Linked DNA regions of Alloacidobacterium dinghuense. The protein of the gene in region 1 interacts with the protein of each later gene in a pairwise test. Links are inferred from orthologs where the notes say so. Each region holds a gene or a part of one and is shown on either strand. Other genes may lie near its edges. The genes, in order: H7849_RS20235 and secD.

Region 1 (11,051 bases):
ATCGGAGATGAAGCCTGCGTAGTCGGCGGTCTGGAACTGGAACGTGGTGAAGCCAACGCCCTGCTCAAAGTAGGAATAGCAGGGAAGGTCGCCGACTCCGGTTGTAGTACCGGAGCAATGGTTGGGTGAGTAGTAGTCGGCGGCAAAGTCGAGCGGATTGGTGTAGTCGTAGGTGCCGTTCTGATCGTAGAGATTGTCGCTGTAGTCGGTGACGTAATTGAGGTCGTAGCCGAATTTGATGGCGTGGTTGCCTTTGATCCAGGTTAGGGTGTCGACGAACTGGTGGCGGCGCTCATCGGGATAAGCAGGGCGATCAAGGAAGGCTGGCTTGCCGAAGCGGAAGCCATAGCTTCCTGAGGCGATGGAAATTTGCGGGGCGTGGCCGTAGACGTTTTTCGACAGGCTCTGCTCGAAGGGCGCTGGCGCGTCGGAGAATTCCGATTCGGTGTCGCGTCCATACTGGTAACGGGCTTCGTTGAGCATGTTGGCGGTCACGAAGTACTGCCAGCGCGCGATGCCCCAGTCTTCTTTTACGTAATCGTTGCCGAAACTCGCCGTTCCGTAGTTCTCGGAGGCTCCGGTTTGCACGCCGTTGAGCGACGACCAGCGCATGTGGTTGTACTGCAAGATCAGGTGGTTGCGCTCATTGAGCTGCCAATCGATCTTGGGGAAGAAGATGATCTGATCGCCGCTGCGCGGAACGCTGCCCAGCAGGCTGTTGAGGTTGTTGAGCAGATTGTTGTAGCTGATGAGCGCCTGCGTCGGAGTCTGCTGAATGCGGGCGGCGAGCGTTGCAATGTTCTGCGCGCTCTGCATTTCAAAGAATTTGCTGGGCGTCTCCGCAGTGGCGACGGCGGGGAAGTCGCGACGGAATTGATCGTAGGCGAGGAACCAGAAGAGCTTGTCTTTGCGGATGGGGCCGCCTGCGCTCAATCCCCATTGTTTGCGAACGTCTGATGGCTTGAAGGGTGTGGTGACGAAGTCGCCCGTGCTGGTGCGCGAGGTTAGAGTGGTGAATGGGTTGGTCGCGCCCCAGTTGTTGTCGCGGTCGTAGAAAAAGAGCTGACCGTGGACCTCGTTGCCGCCGCTCTTGGTGACGGTGTTGACGACACCTCCGGCGGCGCGTCCGTATTCGGCGGAGTAGTTGGAGGTGTTGACCTGGAATTCGCGCACGGCGGCCTGCGTGGTGGAGTAGCCGATGCGGGTGCGGCCTCGTTCTTCTGAGAAGAAGGCCTGATTGTTGTCGGCCCCGTCGATGGTGTTGTTGTTGAGCAGCACGCTGATGCCGCGGAAGCTGAGCAGACCGTAACCGTTCTGGTCGGGCGTAACGCCGGGCGCGAGCAGAGCGAAATTGGACCAGCGGCGGCTGTTGGTGGGGAGCTCGTCGACTTCAGTCTGGTTGATGTTCTGTGTAACGGCTGCGGATGTCGTATCGATCTGTGGCGAGGCGTTTACGCTGACCGTTTCCTGTGCCGTACCGACGGCGAGCCGGGGGACGATGTGGGTGAGGCGGCCTATTTCAACGGTGATGGATTGCTCGACCAGCGGCGCGAAGCCGTCTGCGCCGGCCATGAGCGTGTAGGTTCCCGGCGTGAGTTCTTCAAAATAGAAGCCGCCTGCTTCGCTGGTCTTTGCGTTGCGCTCAAATCCGGTGGCGGGGTTGCGGAGCGCGACTTGCGCGTTCGGGATGGCTCGGCCTTCTGCGTCGAGAATGGTTCCGGCGATGGCTCCGCCAGTGGTCGATTGAGCAACGGTCCGGCAGCAGGACACGAGGAGCAATGCGCACAGCAGCGCGATGCGTAGCTTCAACACTTGATCTCCAAGGCAACGCAGCAAAGCCCCCGAAGCCACCGGGGTCGCAGGCACAGGCCGCTATCCGGGCGCCGGTATTTTGTCCGGCGCTCCTGCCCGTCCTACTGTTCAATGTTGGGTATCGTGATGCGAGCTTACGCGATTCGATAGACTAAATAATAGAAATGTTTATTGATGAAGCAAGAATCCTGGTGAAAGCCGGTGACGGTGGTAACGGATGCGTGGCCTTCCGTCGCGAAAAATTTGTGCCGCGCGGCGGGCCTTCGGGCGGCGATGGCGGACGCGGCGGCGACGTGGTGATGGAGTCGAGCCAGCGGCATAACACGCTGGTGCATTTTCGATTTAATCCCGAGCACAAGGCAGAGCGCGGGCGACACGGCGAGGGATCAAACTGCACAGGGCGCGATGGCGAAGGCACTGTGCTGAAGGTTCCGGTGGGCACGGCTCTGTTTGACGATGAGACGGGCGAGCTGGTGCACGATTTTGCTCGTCCTGACGAGCGCATTGTGGTTGCGCGCGGCGGACGCGGCGGACGCGGCAACCAGCACTTTGCCACGTCGACGCATCAGGCTCCGCGTGAGCATGAATTGGGGCGCGCGGGTGAGGAGAAGCGTTACCGGCTGGAGCTGAAGCTGCTCGCCGATGTCGGTCTGGTTGGATATCCGAATGTGGGCAAGTCGACGCTGATCTCGAGGCTCTCGGCGGCGAAGCCGAAGATTGCCGATTATCCTTTTACGACGCTCGAGCCGAATCTGGGTGTCGTCTCGATTGGCGAAGCTCCGCATGAGGAGAGCTATGTGGTCGCCGATATTCCGGGGCTGATCGAGGGCGCGCATCTGGGCGCGGGGTTGGGCGTGCAGTTTCTGCGGCACATTGAGCGCACGCGGCTGCTGGTGCATCTGGTCGATGTGTCGGATTCCAGCGGGCGGCCTGATCCGGTGGAGGACTTCAAGGTCATCCTTGGCGAACTGAAGAGCTTTGGGCATGGCCTCGATGAGAAGCCGATGATCGTGGTCGCGTCGAAGGCCGATGTGGCGAATCCGGAGAAGCTGAAGAAGTTGCAGACGATGGCCAAGCGGAAGAAGCTGGCGTTCTTTGCGATTTCGGCGGTGACGGGGTTGGGTGTGGATGCGTTGAAGTATGCGATTGGGGATCGGGTTCGGGAGTTGAGAGAGACGGAGTTGGTGGCGCCTTCGACCTAGACTAGGCACGATACACTTAGGCTCGGGGCTCGTAGGTGTTCTATTCGTTTAGCTGCACAGTAATCATTTCAATTCTCTCGACTGTAAATTCGATCGCGCAACAAACGCATCAAGCTGATGAAGATTTCTTTTCGCAATATTCTGTAGCGTCGACTTTTTCCGGCAAACCCGCGCAGCCGGTGTTAGCGAGCCCAGGGGCACGCCGATTCAGAACTCGGATTCGGGAGGGAGCAGCACAGGGTCCTGTCTTTGCTGATCATTACGCTGTGGCGGTGTGGGGCTGTGGATCAGCATGCCTCGAATTCGCCATCATTGATGCAATAACGGGCAAGGTCTATATCTTTCCTGCCAGCGTGTCTCAAGTTCGCGAGATTGGCGAGCGGCTGATATACCACAGAGATAGCAGAGCCATGCATATCATCGGAAGCCTTAATGAAGAGAATTCGGCCGATCGGTGGTATGTGTGGGACGGCGAAAAGCTCAATCTGATTTCAGAAAAGCCCGCCAAGCTCGTCGACGACGATTCACCATAGCTCCAGCCGTCAGTGCTGAGCGCTACCGCTCTCATCTCTTGCCAATCGACGCCGAACTGTAGATCCTTCGCTTCGCTCAGGATGACAAATATATCGATGTGTGAAGGAGTTGCTTTCCCACCCTGCGCTACGCGAAGGATGATGCACCCATTTTTGTGCAGTTCGATGCAAACTGCGGCCTTGCTTCGCAAGGCAAAAGGCGCACCTCCGGTGCGGGTCCTTCGACTGCGCGCTTTGCGCTCCGCTCAGGATGACAAAACTTAGGGTGGGGTAAAGTATTGATTGCGTGGTTTGGGTGGCACATTGCCGACGGGTCTACACACGATATCTACGACAAAGTCTTCGCTGATTCGGCTGCATGCGGCTGATAACGTCGCTGTCGCTAGGGTTTCGCTGAGCCCGGGTGCGGTTCTTTCGGAGTTTGGTATTGCGGCGAAGACGCCTGTTCCCATGGGGCATAAGATCGCGCTCAGAGCGATTGCCGCGGGCGAGGCGATTCTTAAATATGGTCAGGTGATTGGCAATGCTACGCGGGCCATTGAGGCTTGCGAGCATGTGCATTCGCATAATCTTGCGATTACCGATCTGCACTTGCAGCATGAGTTCTGCGTCGATGCTGTGGCTCCGGAGCTTTTTCCGGAGGCAGATCGCGCTACGTTTCTGGGATTCAAGCGCAGTGATGGGCGAGTCGGGACGCGGAATTATCTTGCGATTCTCTCGTCGGTCAATTGCTCGGCGACGGTTTCCCATGCCATTGCCCGGCATTTCAACACGTCGGGTGAACTCGATGGGTTTCCGAATGTGGATGGCGTGGCCGCGTTTACGCATGGCGGCGGCTGTGCTATGGATGGGCGCGGCGAGGGCTACGCGATTCTGACGAGAACAATGGCCGGGTTTGCGCGCCATCCGAATGTTGGAGCGGCGCTGATGATTGGCCTGGGGTGCGAGACGAATCAGATTCCGGCGATCGTGGAGACGCAATCGCTCGTTGCGGGGCCGACGTTGCGGACGATGACGATCCAGGCGACCGGAGGCACGCGGAAGACGATTGAAGCAGGCATCGACGCGGTGCGAACGATGCTGCCTGCGCTGAATGCGCAGCGGCGCAGCGTTCAGCCGGCATCGGAGCTGGTGCTGGCGCTCGAGTGCGGCGGGTCGGATGGCTACTCCGGCATATCGGCGAATCCTGCACTGGGATATGCGTCCGATCTTCTGGTGCGGCATGGCGGTACGGCTGTTCTCGCGGAGACTCCGGAGATCTATGGTGCTGAGCATCTGCTGACACGGCGGGCGGCGACGCCGGAAGTGGCTCAGAAGCTGCTGGACCGGATCGAATGGTGGCGCGATTATGTGCGGCGCAACAAGGGCGATCTCGATAACAATCCATCGCACGGGAACAAGGCCGGCGGGTTAACGACGATTCTTGAGAAGTCGCTGGGAGCTGTCACCAAGGGCGGTATGTCGAGACTGGAAGCTGTGTATGAGTATGCGGAGCGCGTGTCGAAACGCGGCTTCGTGTTTATGGACACGCCGGGATATGACCCGGTGGCCGTGACCGGGCAGATCGCGGGCGGTTGCAACATGCTGTGCTTTACGACCGGACGCGGATCGACCACGGGCTACAAGCCGGTCCCGTGCATCAAGCTTGCCACGAACACTCCAATGTATGAGCGCATGGCAGAAGATATGGACCTGAACTGCGGCGAAATTGTGACTGGAGAGAAGACGATTGAGGAAATCGGCCAGCAGATCTTCGACAAAGTGTTGGCGGTCGCTTCAGGAGAACGAACCTGCAGCGAACAGAATGACTATGGCGATTACGAGTTCGTGCCCTGGCAGGTCGGCGCGGTGATGTAATCGCCGCCAGCCGGGTTCTGATGCCTACAAGCGGCAAACGCCTAGACTTTTTCGACGGTGACCGGACCCTTCAATCGCTGCCTGGTAATCTCGTTCCACTGAAAGAATGATTCCGACACGGGTGGCGAAGTGCATCCGGGCGACACCAGGTCAACGATGGCCTGCGGCGGGATGTTTCCTTCTTTTGTCCGGAAGAGGCCTTTGACCCAGGCGATAGCGGCGAGGCCGTCCTTCGAGTGGAAGCTCTGCTCCATATAGATCCACTTCTCGTCCCAGCAGAGAGTGCGCGAGCGCAGTTCGAAGGCTGCCCAGAGATCCAGCGATCGGCGGTAGGTGATGTCGACGGAGCCGACGAGCGGGATCCAGCGATCCTTGATGGCGCGGTTGAGGATGCCGTTGGCGGCCATCATGTGGATGCGGCCGTAGTCCATGCAGCTGAGGTAGCGCGAGTTATTCAGGTGGAAGTTGAAATCGATATCGTTGGGCCAGACGCGCATGCGGATGCGGTCTTCGTCGAGGACGCCGATGTGCGGCAGCGGGCGGAGGCGCTGGCGTACGGCGAGTAGTGGAATACGGACGAAGCTGTTAATGTGCGCCATCGGAGAGAGAGATTATCTTCAGGGTACACAAGTAACCTCCAAACGATTACGACATAGTTTCTGGAAAAATCCGAAGGTGGGATGGAACAGTTCCGGCGGGCGCGATACAGTTCAGACATTGAGTAGCACTTGGGGGAGGGCTACTGAATCGGACGCCCATAGACATAACTGGTCTATGGGCGTTGTCGCTTTCAGGGCACTTACTCGCGCTTAGTGCTTCTTGAAATACTGCACTTCGCGCTCGTGCTGCTTGGCCTTTTCCATGCTCGGGAAGGTGCCCAGGTTACGCCGCTTGCCTGTGGACGCGTCCTTCTTCCGCGAATAAAGGCGGTATTCACCGGATTTGAGTTTACGGATCATGCTTTAGCGGATGCAATCAGAGCGCGGAGGGTTTTCGGCGTATCCAGAGGGCTGCGCCTGCAAGCATGAGAGCGGCGGCCAGGATCTGCGTTAGGGAGATGGCTCCCTGGAAGACGAAGCTGCGGTCGCCGCGATAGAAATCCAGAAAATACAGGGCAACTCCGTAGGCGAAGAGGAAGGTTCCGGCCACGTCGCCGTCGTGCCTTTGGCGCGAAAGCCAGAGGAGCAGCAGCGCGAGTAACAGGAAGAGCGTCAGCGCTTCATAAGGCTGGACCGGATGCAGGCGAACGCCCAGCGGCGTGCCGGACCAGAGTGCAGCGAGTCCGTGCTTATAGATGATGCCCCAGGGCTTGTCGGTTGGCGTGCCGTAGTCTGATCCGGCGGCGAAGGCTCCCAGGCTGCTGATCGCCAGACCGAGGGCGACGGCCGGGGCGAGGCAGTCGAGTGTGCGCCGCAGCGGCAGGCCGACCGACAATATGTATCCGATACAGGCACAAATTGCCAGCAGTATGCCGCCGTAGACGATGCCGCGGCTGCGAATCGTGACGAGGCCGAGCATCCAGAACGGGTGTGCCAGGAAATCACTCAAGTGGACGAGCACAAGAATGAGGCGCGAGCCGAGCAGCGCGGTGAAGATGCCGATGAGGCTCAGATTCCAGATCTTATTGGGATCGAGGGCGAGCCGGCGGGCTGTGTGCACGGCCATGGCCAGAGCGGCGACGAGTGCGATGGCGACGAGCACGCCGTAGGTCGGGATGGCAATGTGGCCGAACTGGAAGAGGCGCGGGTGCAAAATTCTTTCAGGGAAAGCAAAACCGACCCACGGGGCCGTGGAGCGATGCGTCGGTGAACCCGTCCTAAGACGGTGGGAACTCTCCGCGGCTCTTTAGGCATTCCGGACTGGCGGACACTGCGCACCGAGCCGATTTGTCGAGTCGAGCTCCCTGTTCAATGAATGTAGGTTCAACCGACGATTATCGCGACCACCTGCTTTGCAGGCCGGTTTCTATTTTGGATGCTAGCGGGTGACGGCGCAGATTGCAAGTGGCGGCGGTGCTGGCGTCAACCTATCTTCCGGTGCTCGCTCAGCACCGCGTCGAGCAGGCCGGTGAGCTTGCTGGTGCGGTTGCGCAGATTTTCCTTTGCCGGTCCGGACAGGGCGTTATAACGCTGTTCGAGAGCGGACAGCTCATCGGCGATATTGAGAGCGGCGAGCACAGCGACACGCAGTGAATCAACGGACTTGCCTTGAGCGGCGACAGCGCGCATTTTTGTATCGACCATCTCGGCCAGGTGCTGAATGTAGGCTGGATCCTGTCCGCGCAGGCGATAGGTCTGATCGTAGATGTCAACTGTGACGAACTGCATCGCGTCGGATGTTGCGGACTGCGCCGTGCTGTTGCTTCCGTTCTGAGAATCGCTCATGAACTACACACACTCCTCATTCGATTTTCTCAGGCAGAAATCTCTTCTAATTGATTCAGCAGGCGCTCGACGCGCTGGCGAACTGTTTCGCGCTCCTGCTCAAAAGCTTTGACCTGCTCCTGTACCTTGGTCAGCTGCGCGGATTGCTCATCAAGAAGCTGCTGCAGGGTGTTGGCGTTCTGTTCGGCCATGGCGCGCGCTTCGCGTTCCTGCTTGAGCAACTCGACTGTGCGCAGGACGCGCTGTTCGAGCGCGTTGAAGTCGTCGGCAGAAATCGGAAGTTCGGCATCTTTCAGGGCAACGGTGGACATTGTGGTACCTCATGTTTCGGGGGAAATTCGAGCGTTCTTCGCGCAGTATAGCTGGTTTCGCACAGAGGAAAATCACGGAAAGCCCCGGAATGTGTGCAGACGCAACCAGTTTGTTACTTCGAGTACGATTCGGTGACCGTTTATCGGCCATCCCACCTTTCGTTTGTGAAAGGTGGGCGCCATTTGCAGCGCTAGCTGCGCAATTTTCCGCCCAGAGCTTCAACGGCGGCGATGATTCGCTGTGTGTAGTTTTGCAGCTCGTCTTCCTGGAGCGTGCGGTCCTGCGCCTGGAAGACGGTGCGCAGCAGTAGCGAGATGTGGCCGGCGGGAACGAGTTTCGAGTCTTTTTCGCCGAGGATTTCTGCCGCTTCAAAACGCTGCAGCTCGGGAATGCCGAGGGCGGCGAGTGTTTCGGAGATTCGCGCCCAGGGCGTGTTCGCAGCGAGGATGAAGGAGAAGTCGCGGCGCACGGCCTGGAAGCGCGACAGCTCGCGCACGACGGGCTGGCGCAGGTTTTGCTTGTAGAGGCGGTCGAGGTAGATTTCGCCGATGAAGATGACTTGCTTCAGCTTGCGCCGCTGCGCCTCGGCGGGGTGTAGCTGGCCGAAGTAGCCGACCGTAGCTCCGTCGAGGACGGCGCGCGCTGAACGGCCTGGATGCAGCCATGCGGGCATCAGTCCGGAGTCCGATGGGAAGCGGTCGAAGTAGAGGGACTTTGAGGAAAATTTACCGAGCAGGGTTTCGATGGCTCCCTTGACGTCGTAGAAGTCGAGCTCGTGCGATGGCTGGTGCGGGCTCGTGAGCGGCAGTTTGCCGGTGGCTCCGATGGCAAGCGATGGCTTTTCTTCGACGCGGTCGGTTGTTCCGTGAAAGACAGTTCCGAGTTCAAAGAGCATGACGTCTTCCATGTCGCGATTCAGGTTGAGGGCGAGCATGCCTAGCATTCCCCCGGCGAGCGAGGGGCGCAACATGCCGGCCTCTTCGCTCAACGGATTGCCGAGCGGGACGGCGGAGTTCGGCTGCGGCGCAAATGTAACCGCGTCGGTTGCAGAACAGAAGGTGCTGGAGACGGCCTCTGACCAGCCCAGTCCCAGCAGGCCCCTGCGGATGGTCGATTCTTTTTCCGCCCACTGCAGTTCTACGACTGACCCGGCGAAGGCGGGCAGCGTGTTCTGGAAGTGGTTGTAGCCGTAGACGCGCGCGATCTCTTCGATGAGGTCGATTTCGCGTTCGAGGTCGAGACGCCAGCTCGGGAGCGTGACTTCGTATTCGGCGCTGCCTGTGCTCGGGACAGAGACAGCGCGCGATGGGTCGAGGTCGTGCGCTGTCGTTGGTGCAGGCTGTGTTCCGTTCTTGCTGAGTTTGCAGCCGAGTCCGGTGAGGACGGTCTCTGCGATGGCAGGCGTGATGCCTTCGGGGTCTTCGGTAGCGCCGAGAATCCTTTTCGCCTCGCTGACGGCGAAGGTGATGGCTGGGCGCTTCGCCGTACGCTGCTCGGCTTCAGGGATCATGACGTCAACGAGATCGCCTTCGACTTCGCCGCCGGCTTCGAGAATGATGCTGCTGACCAGTGCTGAAGCGACGGGTGGCGCGTTGAAGTCGGCTCCGCGCTCGAAGCGGTGCGAGGCGTCGGTGTGCAGGAGATGGCGCTTGGAGCTGCGGCGCACGGTGGCGGGATCGAACCATGCCGCCTCGACGAGGATGTTCTTCGTCTCGGGCGTGATCATCGTGTCCCAGCCGCCCATCACTCCGGCGATGGCGAGAGCCTTCTTCTCGTCAGCTACGACGAGATCATCGGGGTCGAGGATGCGCTCGATGCCGTCGAGTGTTTTAAGTTTTTCGCCCTTGCGCGCGCGGCGGATGATGATGGCTCCCTCCAACTTGTCGAGATCGAAGGCGTGCGTTGGGTGGCCCATGGCCAGCGTTACGAAGTTCGTTGCGTCGACGGCGTTCGAGATGAGCTTCTGTTCTAGCAAACGGAAACGCTCGGCTACGATGCCCGTTGATTGCGTGATAGTGACGTTGCGCAGGACGCGAGCGGTGAAGCGTCCGCAGAGAGTTGGTTCTTCGATCCGGATCGGATAGGGCCTCGCTGCTGGTTTCCCGTGAGGGAGCTTTGGGTTGAGGTCGAGCAGCTTCAGACCATAGATGGTCGCGGCCTCGCGTGCGATGCCATAGTGGTTCATGGCATCAACGCGATTGGTCGTGATGTCCATCTCGAAGAGCGAGTTATGGATTACTTCATTCGGGTCTTCATCGTATCCCTTAATGAAATATTTTCCTTCAACAGCAATTCCGCGAAGTGTTAATGCATTAGCAAGCTCAACATCATGCACGGGAATCGGCGATAGGTAGGAGCGTAACCAAGAACTTAGTATCTTCATGCGAACTGCTCCAGGAAGCGCGCGTCCCCCGAATACAACAAGCTGATGTCGCTGATGCCGTACTTCATCATGGCGATGCGGTCGACGCCCATGCCGAACGCGAAGCCGCTGATCTTTTTCGGGTCGTAGGCTGGCTGCTTGCCCTGCACGAATCCGAAGACCGCGGGGTCGACCATGCCACAGCCAAGCAACTCGATCCAGCCCGAGTATTTGCACTTACGGCAGCCCTTGCCGCCGCAGAAGGGGCAGCTGATCTGCACGTCGGCGCTGGGCTCGGTGAAGGGGAAGAACGACGGGAAGAAGCGCGTTTTGACGCTGGAGCCGAAGAATTCCTTCATGGCGTGGTCGAGCGTGCCCTTGAGGTCAGAGAAAGTGATGTTGGTATCGACGCAGAGGCCCTCGATCTGGTGGAAGATGGGTGAGTGCGTAGCGTCGGCTGCGTCGTTGCGGTGAACCTTGCCGCGTATGACGATGCGCACGGGCGGCGGCTGCTGTTCCATGGTGCGGATCTGCACCGGAGACGTGTGCGTGCGCATGAGCAGGCGGTCGCGCAGAGGTTTGCGGTCCT
Region 2 (11,004 bases), 140 kb from region 1 along the record:
GTGGACAATCACGCTCCGGAAGGGGAGTTTCACGATCTGAAATTCGCGACACGCGAGTGCGGCGAACCTAGATTTGGCGCTATCCTTCACCCCATAAAGGAAAATAGGGCGGGGCTTGAGTGAAAAGTTCCAGTCCACCTGAAGCTCCTCTCTTTTTGGATCTGGCACGCAGTCCTTCTGTGGATGGTAACGATAGAGAGTACTGGTAACGAAATCGCCGAGCATCTCATAGAAAAGATTCTGCACCACTTCGCGCTTGAATAGCTGCATATTGCTGACTTTTGCGACTGTTTGCGCAAATTGCATAAACGCAGGGTAAATGTATTCTGGAGAGCTCTCAATAAAGAGTCGCCCGTGTTCCTCCTTGACACCGTTTTCTGACAAGATGCGGTTAAAAATTTTGCGCTTTGTTGGCGTGTCTATGTCATACACATAGGACAACCGCATGAGCGTAAGTCCATGATCGGTGATCCGAATTTCGGAGTTAGGAGAACTCGGCAAATCGATGAAGACATCTATCATGTCGCCGTCTTCGTGAAATAAGGGAGCGAGGACCTGAACGATCCCCGGCCGTTTCGTTCGAAATGAAACATGGTCATTAAATTCCGATTTAAGTGTCTCTAAAGCGTCCATCGAACTCCTTGCTCAAAACGGCAACTTCGCTTGTATAAAGGGAAAATGTTTGCCTGCCTCTTCCGGGTCCAAGTTAATGATTTTAATGAAATATTGAAGCGCCTCCTCGTATTACGCGTATTCTAAGGTCTTTGCGGCGTTCTTCTCTGGTCTGCACCCCGTTGCCATAATTGCTGCATCGGCTTTGTGAATATGAAAATCATAGTGCGGATGGTCGGGGTCAAAAGTGCCCCTATACTCACCATGCTTACCGTTGCATCTCAGCAACGTAATCTCCCCACTACCGTCCGTGGGCTGATATACGAGTCCGATTGAGAAATTCTCCGGAAAATCCTCGCTGCGCCTCATAAACATTCGGAATTCGCCGCTCACATTCTCTGCGACCAATTTAGCGTCATTGCGGGCGTGAGCTCCCTCAATCTTGAGTTCTCTTCGGGGTGCCTCAGAAAAGGTCTTGCGACGCGAGATCAGGTCGTCAATTTCGTCTTGAGCGTATGCCCCCACAGAACCGGATAATACCCGAATGTTTGTCGTGATCGGGAGATTTATAGAATGATCTACCTCAAGAATGAACGGTAGGCCAGGTTGCTGTGTACGCTTCCAAGCCTTGACATAAGCCGCTCCCTGCTGAAAAGCTAGGAAGCTAGGACCCTTCCCGGCATCTGTGGCCTGCATTTACGCGCCTGAAATATCGTTGTGCGCCCCAGGCTGAACGGGACACGGGGACTGTGTTCCTGAAGGAAATAGCAGCCGCCTTAAAAGGCGTTGGCGCTGTCCAAATCCCTTCCGCGGATACAAACTATTATTTGTACCTTGCGCGAGGCGCGAAGCCTAGGCAGGGAAAAGGATTGCAAGTTGAACGCAACACTGCTTCTAGCGGGCGCACTTCCTCCAGGCCTGGTCTCTTTTCTGCCCTTCGTGGTCATTATTGCGGTTTTTTATCTGCTGCTGATTCGACCGAACCAGAACAAGCAGAAGAAGTGGCAGCAGATGCTCAATGAGCTGAAGCCCGGCGACAAGGTCACGACGACGGGCGGCATCCGCGGGACGATTCTCTCGCTGAAAGAGGATGCGATTCAGTTGCGTGTCCCCCCGGACAACATCAAGCTGGAAGTGGTGAAGAGCGCCATCGCTTCCGTGACGACTGAAGAGGTCGGAAAGTAGCGCCCGCTCACGATTTGAATTCCCATGCGTAAGAACCTCACTCAAAAAACTATTCTGATTTTCGCGGTGCTGATCGTCTTCGTCTTCGGCATCTTTGGCATTCCCAAAGGTGTGAGCGGAACGGCGCTGAAAGACGCGTTGCTGAAGCGCATTAATCTCGGGCTGGACCTCAAGGGCGGGACGCACCTGATTTTGCAGGTGATGGTGGACGAGGCTGTCAGTTTCACGACCACCAATGACGCCGCGCATATCCAGACCGAATTGCAGCAGAACGGCATCACGGTTGGCTCCGTGATACCAGATACGGCACATCCGGAAACGATTCTGATTTCCGGCGCTCCGGCTGACCGCGCAGGCGATATCCGTAGCGTGCTGAACCAGCGCTATGGCAACCAGTACGACATCTCATCGGGCGCGAACAATACCTTCACGCTGACGATGAAGCCGAGCGCGGTTGCGGATCTCAAGAAGAACACCATGGAGCACTCCATCGAGGTGATCCGGCAGCGCGTGGACTCGCTGGGTGTAAGCGAGCCGGTGATTCAGGAATACAACCTGGGCAGCGATCAGATCCTGGTCGAGTTGCCGGGCGTGGACGATCCCGGGCGCGTGAAGGACGTGATTCAGTCGACGGCGCGTCTTGAGATTCACGAGGTTCAGGGTGGACCGTGGCCGGATGATCAGGCGGCGCTCCAGGCTCTGGGCGGAACGGTTCCCTATGATTCGCTTCTCTTGCACACTGCTCCGGGGGCATCTGCGCAGGGAAGCGGCAATCAGGTCTACCAGATCAAGCGCGCGGCTGAAGTTGCTGGCACAGACATTCGCGATGCACAGGCGAGCCGCAACCAGAACACGAATGAGCCGGAAGTGGTCTTCTACCTGACGACGGCGGCAGGCAATCACTTTGCGGAGTTCACCGGCGCGAACAAGGGAAAGTCTCTTTGCATCGTGCTCGATAACAAAATTCAGGAAGTGGCGACGATCCACGACCAGATTCGCGATCAGGGAACAATCTCCGGTGGCGGCATCCAGGAGCAGCAGGCGAAGGATCTCTCGATGCTTCTGCGGACCGGCGCTCTGCCTGCTTCGATTCATTACCTGCAGGAGAGCACGGTCGGGCCGTCGCTTGGCGCGGATTCGATTCGCCAGGGCGTGCTGGCTTCGATTGTGGGCATGTTGGCGGTGATGATCTTTATGCTCATCTACTACCGCGGCGCGGGTATCAATGCCGATCTGGCTCTTTTCTTGAACCTGGTGATTCTGCTCGGATTCATGGGCTTTACCGGCTCGGTGCTGACGCTGCCCGGGATTGCCGGCGTGATTTTGACGATCGGTATGGGCGTCGACTCAAACGTGCTGATCTTTGAGCGCATCCGTGAAGAGCTGCGCGCAGGCAAGTCCCCCGCGGCAGCGGTCGATCAGGGCTTTGGGCATGCCTGGACAACCATCATCGATACGCACGTGACAACGATTGTGTCGGCGGCGATCCTGTTTATCTTCGGAACGGGACCGGTACGCGGTTTCGCGGTGACGCTGACGTTTGGTTTGCTGGCGAACCTGTTTACGGCAGTATTTGTGTCGCGCGTGATCTTTGACTCGCATTTGAACAAGAAGCAGCGCGGCGAGGCGTTGTCGATTTAACGACTCCTGCCTCTGGTAGGAAAGAAATTTAGGAGCAGGCGGAATTCCGTGGAACTGTTTCGTGACGTAAAAATCGATTGGCTGGGGAAGAAGTGGTACTTCCTCGGCTTTTCACTGATCTTCAGTGTGGCGGGCATACTCTCGCTGCTTTTCTGGCATGGGCTGCCGCAGGACGTTGACTTTCGCGGCGGCACGGTCGTACGTGTGAGGTTTGACCAGCAGCCGAATGTGGACCATATTCGCGCGGCGGCAGACAAGGCTGGAATCAAAGATGTTCGCATCCAGACCATTACCGGCGGCGGTCAGGCGACGACCAACGAGGTCATTATCTCGCTGGCGCAGAGTGCGAACGAGGCCTCTCTCGATCAGGGTCGCGCGACGATCCTGCAGACGCTTGAGGCTAACTACGCACGCGGTGGCGCAGCGAATCAGGGCAAGCTCGACCTCGACAACGTTGGACAGGGCACGCTGGCAGGCTGGCTGGCGGAGAAGGATCCCGAGCATCTGGGAACAACGGATGCCGCGCAGCAGCATTACAACCAGCAAGCGGAAGCCATCGTTGGGTACCGCAATACGCGCAGCGGTTTGATTGATTCGATCGACAATCTGTCGAGCGTGACCACTCCCGCAGTGTTGAACGAGTTCAAGCAGGATGCCTACCTTTCCGGCTTTGCTGTTCGTAATGTCGAAATTGTCGGGCCCCAGGTGGGCGCGCAGCTGAAGAAGCAGGCGTTGCTCGCGACCCTGTATTCACTGGCTGGAATGCTGGTGTACCTCTGGTTCCGCTTCGAGCTGATCTATGGCGTGGCCGCGGTAGTTGCGGTCTTCCATGACACGCTGATCACGGTTGGCGCCTTCAGCCTGACGAATAAAGAAATCTCGCTCACAGTCATCGCGGCGATCCTGACGCTGGTCGGTTACTCGATGAACGACACGATTGTCGTCTTCGACCGCATCCGCGAAAACCTGCGGCTGACGCGGCGCGAACCGCTGGCCGATATCGTGAATCGCAGCATCAACCAGACGTTGAGCCGGACGGTCCTGACCTCAGGCCTGACGTTCCTGACCGTGCTTTCCCTTTACGTGTTCGGCGGTGAAGTGCTGCATGGGTTTTCGTTTGCGCTTGTGATTGGTATTTTGATTGGCACGTACTCATCGATTGCCGTTGCTGCGCCCATGCTGGTTGCGTACCAGGAATGGCGGCAGGGACGCGGCAGGGCGGCGGTATTGCCCGCGGCCAAAAAAGCCCGGGTGTAGCGTTTCCAGAGATGGGCCGAGTGTGATATAGCTTTTTCACTCGGCTTTTTTCCATGTTTTTCTTACCCGCTCCAAAAAAGCCGGGCAACCGGGAACAAAAGAACACCCTCTTGGTGTCAATAGGTGGTAACAAGTTCTGCTTGGAAGAGGTAGGCTATGTTTGAAGATGCCTTAATGGAGTCTGGCGGTAGGATTAGGACCAAAAGCAAGTACTTCACCATTATCGGTTTCGTCCTGAACGGTTCGATTCTCGCAGCGATGATCCTGGTCCCGTTGATTTATCCGGAGGCGCTGCCCAAAGCGGCGATGGCAACCCTGCTGGTTGCTCCACCGCCACCGCCGCCGCCGCCGCCACCACCCCCGCCACAAGCGCCTGTGCATGTCAAAGTTGTTTCTGAGATGTTGAACAACCAGCTGACAGCGCCGACGAAGATTCCCAAAGAAATCAAGATGGTCAAGGAAGAAGCCGCGCCCAGCGCCGCCGGCGTTGCCGGTATGGAAGGCATGGGCGGAGGCGCTGCTGGCGGCGTGCTCGGCGGCGTCCTTGGCGGCATCGGCAATGGTCCGGCTCCGGTTGTGAAGGCTGCCGCGCCAAAGAAGATTGCAGTGTCGTCGGGCGTGATGCAGGGCAACCTGCTCGTAAAAACGATGCCGCAGTACCCGGCCATCGCAAAAGCAGCCCGCATCCAGGGAACCGTTATCTTGCAGGCAACGATTTCCAAGGCAGGCACAATCGAAAATCTTCACGTAGTCAGTGGCCCTCCCATGCTCCAGCAGGCGGCCATGGACGCAGTGAGATCCTGGCGTTATAAGCCCTACCTGCTCAATGGCGATCCGGTAGAGGTGGAGACGCAGGTCAACGTGGTCTTCAACCTCGGTGGTTGATGCACGTACTTCATCATCCGGCCTCTCGGCAGAACGTAAAGCGAAGAGGTAAACCGTAGGTATTTCGCGCAGGTTTTCCCTAAAGAAGAAAACTCCTCAGGAGGAAAGATCCAAGTGATTCTCGCTCATCTCACACAAGCAATTCATCCGACTTCGTTGGCCTTTTTCCAGGAGCAGACAGTGGGTTTCAGCCCGCTCGATCTGTGGAACAACATGGGCTATCTGGCCAAGGCTGTCGTCATCATTCTGTTCATCATGTCGATCTGGTCGCTGGCCGTCATGATCGATCGCTGGCTTTATTTCAACGCTGCCCGCAAGCAGTCGCGTGAATTCGCTCCGCGCGTTGCCGGCGCCCTGAAGGAAGGCAAGCTGGATGAGGCGGTAAAGGTCGCTGACCGCAACAAGAAGTCGCACCTGGCTGAAGTAGTGACTGCCGGGCTCCAGGAGTTCCGCAACTATGGAAGCGGCGGCGCGGTGTCCGAGGACCAGATCGAGTCTTCAAAGCGCGCGCTGGAGCGGGCGGAAGCCATTGTCCACGCGAAACTGAAACGCGGTCTTGGCGGTCTTGCCACGATTGGCTCGACGGCTCCGTTTATCGGGCTGTTCGGAACGGTCGTCGGTATTCTGAACGCATTCCGTCAGATCGCCACGCAGAAGACTTCGGGCATCGGCGCGGTCGCCGGCGGTATTTCGGAAGCCCTGGTTACCACCGCCATGGGTCTGCTGGTTGCCATCCCCGCTGTTATGACGTTCAACTACTTCACCAACAAGGTAGAAGCGTTTGACGTCGAGATGGACAACTCCTCAAGCGAACTGATCGATTACTTCCTGAAGCAGGGCGGCCGCCGCTAAACGGCGGAAACGCACTCGGTGGCGAGAATCTTGCGCGCTGGAGCGGGGCCAATTAAAGGCCCCGCTCCGGGGCGGTTTTGAAGATGAACACGCGGCCTGAAGGAAGCCCGATCTGAAAGCCCGGTCGGAAAATGGATCCGTACCCGAATCAGGGGGGAGTACAGGAATGGCAATCGTAAAACGGGACGAAGGCAAGAAGGTCAATGCGAACATTAACGTCACCCCGATGTGTGACGTCATGCTGGTGCTGCTGATCATCTTTATGGTCATCACCCCCATGCTGCAGAACAAGGTGAACGTGGAATTGGCGCAGACGGACAATCCGACAGCAATGCCGGACGCTGACCACGAAGATGCTGTCGTAGTCGCTGTTACCCGCGACAGTCAGATCTTCCTCGGGCAGGACAAGGTTTCCCTTGCGGATCTGGGTCCGAAGGTCGCCGACATGCTGCAGAACAAGACGAACAAAATGGTTTATTTCCGTGCCGACGCGCGCGCCCACTATGGCACGGTGATGGATGCGATCGATGCCGTGCGCACGACCGGCGTGGAGGAAGTCGGACTGCTGACCGAACAGCGTCAGGGACGTGAAACGCCGCCTCCCGCTGCTGGCGGAGAATAGTTCGCAACGCATAGGAGAAATGAGGAACTGACTTATGGCAATGGGAAGTGGCAGTGGTCCAGGCGGACTGAATGCCGATATCAACATTACCCCTCTGATCGATGTCATGCTCGTGCTGCTGATCATCTTCATGGTCATCGTGCCGGTGACGCCGAAGGGCCTGGACGCACTTGTTCCTCAGCCCCCGAAGAATCCGCAACAGGAGCAGCCGAATGACCGCACCATCGTCGTCTCGATTCTCGCGGCCCACGGTGGTGCTCCGTCTTACAAGATCAATCAGGATGATGTGGCCAAGACTGATTTGCGCACCCGGCTCGACGCGATTTATGCAGCACGCGCCGAAAAGGTGATGTTCATCAAGGGCGATCCGGATCTGAATTTCACGTCAGTAGCGGAAGTGGTAGACATTGCCCACGCAGTTGGCGTAGACCACATCGGTCTGATCACCCCGAAGATTGAGGCGGGCCAATAAGGCTCGCCTTTTCCCCGCTGGCGTGCGGCTCTCCCAGTCATGCTCAGCATTAGATGCCTGCCGAACATAGACTTGTCATACGGCAGAAACCAATTACAATCACTGCGCAGAGACTTTTCGATGCATCCCAAAGCTGTACGCGGTTCGGAGCAAGAGTAGAATTCATGTGCCTGCGTTAAGGCCGTGCGGATCGAAAAAATTTTGAGAAAGCCTATTCTGAAAGAGTAGACTCACAAGAATCCGAGATGCTGCTTTTGCTGTGTTGGGCGTAAGCTGGCGATCATGCGATCAAAGGAGATAAGAGACAGAATGAACCGAATCGCACGTTTTCCGGTATTGGCGGCCGCGTTCCTGGCGATGCTGACCATGGTGACCGGGTGCAGCCGCCTCAAGGCTCGCGATCAGTTGAACAAGGGCGTCGCGTCCTACAAAAATGCCAGATATGAAGAGGCAATTGGCCATTTTCAGCAAGCGGTGAATCTCGATCCCAGCTTACCTATGGCGCGTTTGTATCTCGCGACGGCATATGCGCAGCAGGTTGTTCCCGATTTGAAGACACCCGAAAATCTGAAGAATGCGAACATGGCCGTTCAAGGGTTTCAGGAAGTTCTCGATAAGGATCCCAAGGACGTCGGCAGTCTCAAGGGGATTGCCGGCCTTTACTTCCAGATCGACGAGTTCGACAAAGCCAAGGAGTGGCAGCAGAAGGTGCTCGCCGTTGATCCGCAAGATGCAGAGGCGGCGTATACGATCGGCGTGATTGACTGGGGCGTAGCGCACAAGAATGCTGTCACGGCTCTCACGGGCGTCGGCATGCAGGATGGCGGCGACGGCAATCCGAAGATGCCGAAGGATGTGTGCAAGAAGCTGGTAGACCAGAACACGACTATCGTCAACGAAGGCTTGCAGTATTTGCAGAAGGCTCTGGATATTCGGCCAACCTATGACGACGCCATGGCCTATATGAACCTCATGTACCGCCAGAAGGCTACGCTGGAATGTGGCAACGATCAGGCCCGCAAGGAAGACCTGGATCAGGCCGGACAATGGCGTGATAAGGCCATGGGCACGCGCAAGGCAAACGAAGAGAAGAAGAACGCTCAGGTGCCGGGCGGCGTTGTTTTGGACAATTCAAAGTAAGCTTGTAAGCGTTCAACGGGAAGGCCTCCGGTCATGCGGAGGCTTTTCCATCTAAAATCCTGTGTTGCCGTGTCGAATCCTCAACCAGCCATTCGTAAAATTCTGATCGCCAATCGCGGCGAAATCGCGCTTCGTATTCTACGGGCGTGTCGCGAACTTGGGATCGCGACCGTCGCTGTCTACTCCGATGTTGACCGCGCCGCTCTGCATGTCCTCGAAGCGGATGAAGCGTATCGCCTGGGGCCTGCTCCTGCGACGGAGTCATATCTGCGCGGTGACTTGATCCTTGATGTCGCCAGGAAATCGGGAGCGCAGGCAATTCATCCGGGTTATGGGTTTCTCTCCGAAAACGCCAGCTTTGCCGAAGCTTGCGAAAACGCAGGCATCAAATTTATCGGACCGCCGGCGAACGCGATGCGTGCGCTGGGCTCAAAGACACGTGCCCGCCAGGCAGCGGATGCCACGGGCATGCCGCGCACGCCCGGCTCTGTGAAGGGGCTGCCTTCGCTCGACGAAGCGTATGCCGTTGCTGAGGAGATTGGCTATCCCGTAATGCTTAAGGCAGCAGCGGGGGGCGGAGGCAAAGGCATGCGCGCGGTTCTCTCAAAGAACGAACTGCGCGATGCTTTCAGTTCGGCCTCCAGTGAGGCTGAACGGTCCTTCGGTTCGGGCGAGGTTTATCTTGAAAAGCTCATCGAGCGACCACGGCACATCGAGATACAGGTGCTGGCCGATGAGCATGGCAACTGCGTCTCACTCGGCGAGCGTGAATGCTCCGTGCAACGACGCCATCAGAAAGTGATCGAAGAAGCTCCGTCTGCAATTGTGGACGAGGATCTGCGCCGGCGCATGGGCGAGGCTGCGGTGCAGCTTGCCAAGTCGGCGGGATACACGAATGCAGGCACGGTGGAATTCCTGGTTGATGAAGCTCGCAATTTTTATTTCCTCGAAATGAATACGCGTCTTCAGGTGGAGCATCCGGTCACAGAACTCGTGACCGGGCTCGATCTAGTGCATCTGCAGATTCGTATTGTGCAGGGAGAGCCGCTGCCATTCAAGCAGGAAGAGATTCGCCTGCGTGGACATGCGATCGAATGTCGCCTCTACGCCGAAGATCCCGAGAACGGCTTTTTCCCTTCACCGGGAAAGATCACCCGCCTTCTGCAGCCGGGAGGGCCGGGCATTCGCGAAGATTCTGGAATTTACGAAGGCTGGGTGGTGCCGCTCGACTACGACCCGATGCTTTCGAAACTGATCGCCTATGCGCCGACGCGCGAAGCGTGTATTGCGCGCTTATTGCGCGCCCTTGACGAATATGTGATCGGGGGCATCCGTTCGAACCTCGGTCTCTTCCGCCGCATCCTCAACGATGCCGATTTCCAGGCGGCGCGCATCGACACTGGTTATCTTGACCGGCTGCTTCTTGCGAATGGCATGCATCGTGAAGCTGGGACCGATTCGCATCATGCGGCGCTCATCGCAGCCGCCGTCTTCGAAAGCATGCGGCCGGCAAATGGCAACGGAACGAATGGGAGTCGCACGAACTCCGATAACGGGAAGGCAGACGTGAGCGGTTGGAAGAGTGCGGCGCGACGCGAGGGGCTGCGCGCATGATGCTCCAGATTGAGATGGGCGGCGAGTTGCGGCAGATCGAACTGACGCAGGGCGAGGATGGACAATATCACGCAAGCATCGATGGCGAGCCGGAACTCAGCGTGAGTGCGGAAATGCTTCGTCCCGGCGTGCTCTCGCTGCACATCGACGGAAAATCCTATCGCTGCGTGCTTGAAGAGAGCCCCGAAGGCACAGTGCTCCACATGGGCGGCAAGCGCCTGCCGTATCGGCTTGATGATCCGCGTTCTTTGAAGTCGCGCCGCAGCAGACATGGCGGCGCGGAAGGCCCTAAGCCTGTGAGTGCACCGATGCCGGGCCGCGTCGTCCGCCTGCTGGCCAACGTCGGCGATATGGTCGAAGCACATCAGGGCATCGTAGTGATCGAGGCAATGAAGATGCAGAACGAATTGAAATCGCCAAAGGCGGGCAAAGTAGTTCAACTCCGGGTTGAGGCCGGTGAAACGGTTGCCGCCGGGGACGTGCTTGCAGTTATCGAATAAGCTTTTCGCATAAGCCATCTCTTTTGCGGCGATCAAAATTCATTCCATAGAGAAACCTCACCCACGTGAGCCGGAAGGCCCGCATTATCTGACAATTACTCCCGCTTTTCATGCGGATTTACGTGCGGATGCAGCCCGAAGGCGTTTTGCGATTCGGGTAATTGTGCTTTATAGTCAAGCTAACGTGCGTGTTTTCATGGACAAAAAGCGATTTCAGCGGTCGT

What was found.
Region 2: the proteins of H7849_RS20235 (region 1) and secD interact in binary tests that used the Escherichia coli proteins (3 or more experiments, as listed by UniProt). The link is inferred for Alloacidobacterium dinghuense from one-to-one orthologs.

Annotation. Positions count from the first base shown.
Region 1 is NZ_CP060394.1:4,855,960-4,867,010, reverse strand. Bases 7,888-10,886 are described here. They hold H7849_RS20235 (phenylalanine--tRNA ligase subunit beta), read right to left. Parts: upstream 10,484-10,886; coding sequence 8,291-10,483; downstream 7,888-8,290. Other genes in these bases: pheS (phenylalanine--tRNA ligase subunit alpha), read right to left, coding at 10,480-10,886; H7849_RS20240 (hypothetical protein), read right to left, coding at 7,888-8,099. In the rest of the region: H7849_RS20280 (TonB-dependent receptor), read right to left, coding at 1-1,812; GTPase ObgE, read left to right, coding at 1,977-3,014; H7849_RS27150 (hypothetical protein), read left to right, coding at 3,425-3,547; H7849_RS20270 (UxaA family hydrolase), read left to right, coding at 3,851-5,404; H7849_RS20265 (thioesterase family protein), read right to left, coding at 5,446-6,003; H7849_RS20260 (hypothetical protein), read right to left, coding at 6,214-6,363; H7849_RS20255 (prolipoprotein diacylglyceryl transferase), read right to left, coding at 6,380-7,156; H7849_RS20245 (cell division protein ZapA), read right to left, coding at 7,426-7,788; more of H7849_RS20240, read right to left, coding at 7,818-7,887; more of pheS, read right to left, coding at 10,887-11,051.
Region 2 is NZ_CP060394.1:4,991,265-5,002,268, reverse strand. What follows is about bases 1,178-4,129. They hold secD (protein translocase subunit SecD), read left to right. Parts: upstream 1,178-1,821; coding sequence 1,822-3,438; downstream 3,439-4,129. Other genes in these bases: secF (protein translocase subunit SecF), read left to right, coding at 3,487-4,129; yajC (preprotein translocase subunit YajC), read left to right, coding at 1,489-1,797; H7849_RS20835 (hypothetical protein), read right to left, coding at 1,178-1,308. Also shown: H7849_RS20840 (DUF1828 domain-containing protein), read right to left, coding at 1-633; more of H7849_RS20835, read right to left, coding at 745-1,177; more of secF, read left to right, coding at 4,130-4,695; H7849_RS20815 (energy transducer TonB), read left to right, coding at 4,852-5,580; H7849_RS20810 (MotA/TolQ/ExbB proton channel family protein), read left to right, coding at 5,695-6,432; H7849_RS20805 (ExbD/TolR family protein), read left to right, coding at 6,599-7,054; H7849_RS20800 (ExbD/TolR family protein), read left to right, coding at 7,089-7,526; H7849_RS20795 (tetratricopeptide repeat protein), read left to right, coding at 7,836-8,666; accC (acetyl-CoA carboxylase biotin carboxylase subunit), read left to right, coding at 8,700-10,280; H7849_RS20785 (acyl-CoA carboxylase biotin carboxyl carrier protein subunit), read left to right, coding at 10,277-10,780; H7849_RS20780 (hypothetical protein), read left to right, coding at 10,977-11,004. UniProt on the Escherichia coli protein: Part of the Sec protein translocase complex. Interacts with the SecYEG preprotein conducting channel. SecDF uses the proton motive force (PMF) to complete protein translocation after the ATP-dependent function of SecA.